Regions from separate parts of the Rhizobium sp. UFLA01-1127 genome, predicted to be linked through region 1. Evidence: riboswitches for the same ligand, from Rfam matches in the RefSeq annotation. Region 1 holds a riboswitch; the other holds the start of a gene.
The links. Region 1 has a riboswitch for FMN ahead of Q4Q11_RS23625 (6,7-dimethyl-8-ribityllumazine synthase). Riboswitches for the same ligand answer to the same signal wherever they lie in the genome.
Positions count from the first base shown of each region.

Region 2: it holds a riboswitch for FMN, as region 1 does, so the genes downstream of both, ribB (3,4-dihydroxy-2-butanone-4-phosphate synthase) here and Q4Q11_RS23625 (6,7-dimethyl-8-ribityllumazine synthase) in region 1, are expected to answer to the same signal.

Region 1 covers NZ_JAUQTZ010000113.1:5,090-7,550, reverse strand. The annotation lists gene Q4Q11_RS23630 (ABC transporter ATP-binding protein) at 1-581, shown strand, start outside; FMN riboswitch at 688-834, shown strand; gene Q4Q11_RS23625 (6,7-dimethyl-8-ribityllumazine synthase) at 924-1,400, shown strand; gene Q4Q11_RS23620 (VOC family protein) at 1,461-1,811, shown strand; gene phnF (phosphonate metabolism transcriptional regulator PhnF) at 1,826-2,461, opposite strand, start outside.
Region 2 covers NZ_JAUQTZ010000019.1:21,010-23,470, forward strand. The annotation lists gene Q4Q11_RS07010 (SDR family oxidoreductase) at 1-582, shown strand, start outside; FMN riboswitch at 683-829, shown strand; gene ribB (3,4-dihydroxy-2-butanone-4-phosphate synthase) at 941-1,567, shown strand; gene Q4Q11_RS07020 (quaternary amine ABC transporter ATP-binding protein) at 1,671-2,461, opposite strand, start outside.

The sequences.
Region 1 (2,461 bases):
TTTCAGCGCTCGACGCGAAGATCCGCATTTCGCTGCGCGAGGAAATCCGCGCCATCCAGCAGCAGCTCGGTATCACCACCGTTTTCGTGACGCACGATCAGGAAGAAGCCCTGTCGATCTCCGATCGCATCGTGGTCATGAATGCCGGCCGCGCCGACCAGATCGGCACGCCGTTCGAAATCTACAACAAGCCGGCAACCCGTTTCGTCGCCTCCTTCGTCGGCACGCTGAACCTGATCGAAGGCAAGGTCGTCGATCCCGACAGTAACCGCATCATGATCGGCGATCAGGGCGTGACGCTGAAGCAGTCGGTCACGGCCTATAAGCCGGGCGATACCGTATCGCTCGCCCTGCGTCCGGAAGCCGGCTCGCTGGCGGAGTCGGCCAAGGGCGATACCGCTCTGACGGGTGAAGTTTCTTCGGCACATTTCCTGGGTTCGGTCATCCGCACGCGCATGAATGTCGCCGGCAATACGATTTCCTTCGACATGTTCAACAGCCCGGGCATGATGCCTCCGAGCGTCGGCGAAAAGGTGACGCTGCGCTTCGCCTCCTCCGATCTGCTCGTCATTCAGGATTGAAGACGGTCCCTGCACCGCCGGGAATCTTTGAAAAATTATTCGCGAACGCCGGGTCAAAAGCCCGGCGTTTTTCTTTGATTTCCATGAGGGAAAGCATCTATAGTTCACGCGTTCTCAGGGCGGGGTGCAATTCCCCACCGGCGGTATGGGGAGTTTCCTCGAGCCCGCGAGCGCCTTCCGAATCTTCGGAAGGGTCAGCAGATCCGGTGAGATGCCGGAGCCGACGGTATAGTCCGGATGGAAGAGAGCAAGCAGTGTCGCACCTCCTCCTCACGGGGAGCGTTGCGGTCCCGCGTGTTCGCCCAAGGGATAATTGACAACAACCCTTGAAAGGCAAAATTCATGACCATTTCGATTTCTACCCAGCCGAGCCGCATTGCGATCATTCGGGCTCGCTGGCATGCCGATATCGTCGATCGCTCCGTCGACTCCTTCATTGCCGAATGGCAGACGGTAGAAGGCGCATCGCCGATCGATATCTTCGACGTGCCCGGCGCGCTTGAAATTCCGTTGCATGCTCAGACGCTTGCCCGCAATGGCCGTTACTCCGCAATCGTTGCCACCGCTTTCGTTGTCGATGGCGGCATCTATCGCCATGAATTCGTTGCCAACACGGTTCTTGATGCCATGATGCGCGTCCAGCTCGATACCGGCGTGCCAATCCTCTCGGCGGTCCTGACGCCGCACCACTTCCAGGAGTCGGAAGCGCATATCCAGTTCTTCAAGGAACACTTCATCATCAAGGGGCGTGAAGTGGCGAGCGCCTGCCGCCATATTCTCGCGGAACGCGCCAAGCTGCTGCCGGCTGTCACGGTTTAAGCTTGGCATGGTGGAGGCGCGGCATCTGCCCGCCTCCATGTCCACAAGGGAGAAACGTCAGTGACCGTCCTGCGCATCGTCCCAAACCTGCCCGCCGCCGATCCCGATGCAGCCCGCCTTTTCTATCATGACCTGCTTGGCCTCGAGATCGTCATGGATCACGGCTGGATCGTCACCTTCGCCTCCGAGGCAGCAACGGTGCCGCAGATCAGCGTCGCCAGCGAAGGCGGCTCAGGCACCATCGTTCCGGATCTTTCCATCGAGGTTGATGATGTCGACGCGCTCTATCAGCGCGCCACCTCCATGGGTTTCGGTATATTGTATGATCTTACGGATGAGCCGTGGGGCGTTCGCCGTTTCTACGTCCGCGACCCCTTCGGCAAAGTGGTCAATATCCTCTCCCACCGCTAGGTCATGGAAGCTCTCTATCGCAGATCAACATTAAAAGTGATACGTTCGGCCGGCCATACCGATTCCGAGTAGGTTATAGGCACGCCGGCGGCATCGGCATCCACCTTGCGCGTCACCAATAGCGGCATTGACTTCGGCTGGCGCAAGATCCGTGCTTCCTCGGCCGTCGGCATACGCGCCTCGATCTCCGTCGACAAGCGCTCGTAGTCGATGACACCATAGCTGGCGAGCGCCGCCGAAATCGTCGGATGCAGCAATCTAGCCTTCTCAAAATCGGGAAAACGTTCGGCCGGGTAATAGGAATCGCCCAATTCGACCGGAACGCCATCGGCCGTCATCACACCGCGACGATGGATGACCATTACTCCAACCGTCAGCTTCAGATAGCGGGCAATGCGTTCCGTCGCCGGCACGATCTCGTGAACGAGCAGTTCGCCGCCCGGCTCGAAACCCTGCTCGATCAGGTTCTTATGAAAGCGCGTGCGCTTCGACAGCGTATAGTCGAGCACGCCCCTATGAACGAAGGTTCCCCGCCCCTGCTCCGCGCGAACCAATCCGCGTTGTTCCAGATGGCTCAGTGCTTGGCGCACGGTGAAACGGCTGACGCCGAAGCGCTGCATCAGTTCTGGCTCGGTCGGCAACTTCTCACC
Region 2 (2,461 bases), on a different contig from region 1:
AGCGTGAAAGGTCTCTACGACGCTGCCGAGACGGCATTCGGCGCCATCGATGTTTCCATCCAGAATGCCGGCGTCATAACCATTGCCCGCGTCGAGGACATGACCGAGGGCGAATGGGACAAGGTCATGGCCGTCAACACCAAGGGCGTTTTCCTCTGCGCTCAAGAAGCGATTGCGCGCATGCGCAAGCATGGCCGTGGCGGTCGTATCATCAATACCGCCTCAGGTCAGGCCCGCGATGGCTTCATCTACACGCCGCATTACGCGGCATCGAAGATGGGTGTCGTTGGCATTACCCAGAGCCTTGCAAAGGAAGTCGCGACCGAGGGCATTACCGTGAATGCCTTTTGTCCCGGCATCATCGAAACAGACATGTGGGCCTATAATGACCAGGCATGGGGCAAACTCCTGGGCAACTACGGTCCCGGCGAGCTCATGAGGGAATGGGTAGAAGGCATTCCGATGAAGCGGGCCGGATCAGGCGAGGACGTGGCCGGTCTCGTCACTTTCCTTGCGAGCGACGATGCGGCTTACATTACCGGACAGACGATCAACGTCGATGGCGGCCTGATCATGTCGTAGTTCGACAATGAGGAACGGTGCGTTCATCGGGCGGATCGGATTCTCCCAAATTCAGCAATCAAAGCCTCTTGCGGAATGAGGCAGTGATCCCTTATCTTTCACCTGTTCTCAGGGCGGGGTGCAATTCCCCACCGGCGGTATCGAGGTAACTCGGAGCCCGCGAGCGCCTTCCGAGCATTCGGAGGGGTCAGCAGATCCGGTGAGATGCCGGAGCCGACGGTCATAGTCCGGATGGAAGAGAGCAACGCAGGAGACGCCGCTTTGCAGTGGTGTTCGCATGCTTGTTCGCCCAAGGGAAAATGGTGGCTCTGACAGGCCATGCACGCCGTTTCGAACGGCAACCCTTGAAAGGCAGGAAATGGCAATTTCGAAAATTGAAGATGCGATCGCTGCGATTGCGCGGGGCGAGATCGTCGTTGTCGTCGATGATCGCGACCGCGAAAACGAAGGCGATCTCGTGATTGCTGCGGAAGCGGTTACGCCGCAGGCGATCGCGTTCATGATGAACCATGCCCGCGGCCTCATCTGTGTTCCGATGGAAGGCGAGAGGCTCGACGAGCTCGATATCCCGCTGATGGTGCCGCGCAATACCGAAGTCCTGAAGACCGCTTTTACCGTCTCGGTCGATTACATTCCGGGAACCACGACCGGAATATCCGCCGCCGACAGGGCGGCAACCGTGCAAGCCCTCGTCAGGCATGGCTCGCGTCCGGAGGAATTTGCCCGGCCCGGTCATATCTTTCCGCTTCGCGCGCATCCAAACGGCGTCCTGTCACGCCCTGGCCATACCGAAGCGGCTGTGGATCTTGCCCGGCTCGCCGGCCTTGCGCCTTCCGGAGTCATCTGCGAGGTGGCGAACGACGATGGCACGATGGCCCGTCTTCCTGAACTTGAAGTCTTCGCCGAACGGCATCGGCTCCATCTGATCACGATCGAAGATCTGATAGCCTATCGACTGGCGAACAGGCCCGAAAAGGCGGCGTGATCATTCAAAGGCGTCCTATCGAGCCGGATGGGATGCCTTTATCTGCGCGAAAAAATCAGCACCGCGATTTTCACCGGCAACGGCGGGGATGGCGCTTCGACAGTCAGTGAACTGCAGCAAGATCGCTGGAGTTCCTGTCCACAGAAGCCGGGGCATTGACCATCGCAGTGGCGAGCCGGCGGAAATTGACGATACCCACGGGCTGGCCCGCGGGAGATACGACCGTGACGTCGCCATCGGGAGCCGAGGCAAGCATGCGCACGGCGTCCTCGATCGTGGATCCGACAGGAATCGTCATCTGTGAAGACACGCCGCCCGCGCGCCACGGCTCCATGATTGCCTCCACCTGCACGACGCGGCCCCTGTTCACCTCCTTGACGAAGTTCGAAACATAATCGTCGGCAGGCCGAAGGACGATGTCCTGGCTGCTTCCCTGCTGAATAATCTCGCCGTCCCGCAGAATGGCGATCTGATCCCCCAGCCGCAGCGCCTCGTCGAGGTCGTGGGTGATGAAGACGATCGTCTTCTTGATTTCGTTCTGGATGTCGAGGAGAACGGATTGCATGTCCATTCGAATGAGCGGGTCGAGGGCCGAATAGGCTTCGTCCATGAGCAGCACGGGTGCATCGTTGGAAAGGGCGCGCGCCAGCCCGACGCGCTGCTGCATGCCGCCGGACAGCTGATTGGGGTATTTTTGTTCGAACCCCTTCAATCCTACGCGCTCCAGCCACTTCATTGCGACTTCGACGGCTTTGGCGCGGGGCATACCTTGCACCTCAAGACCGAAGACGGTGTTGTCGAGGACATTGCGATGCGGAAGAAGCGCAAACTTCTGAAATACCATCGCAGTCTGATGTCTGCGGAAGTTGCGCAGTTCGGTGTCGTTCATTTTCA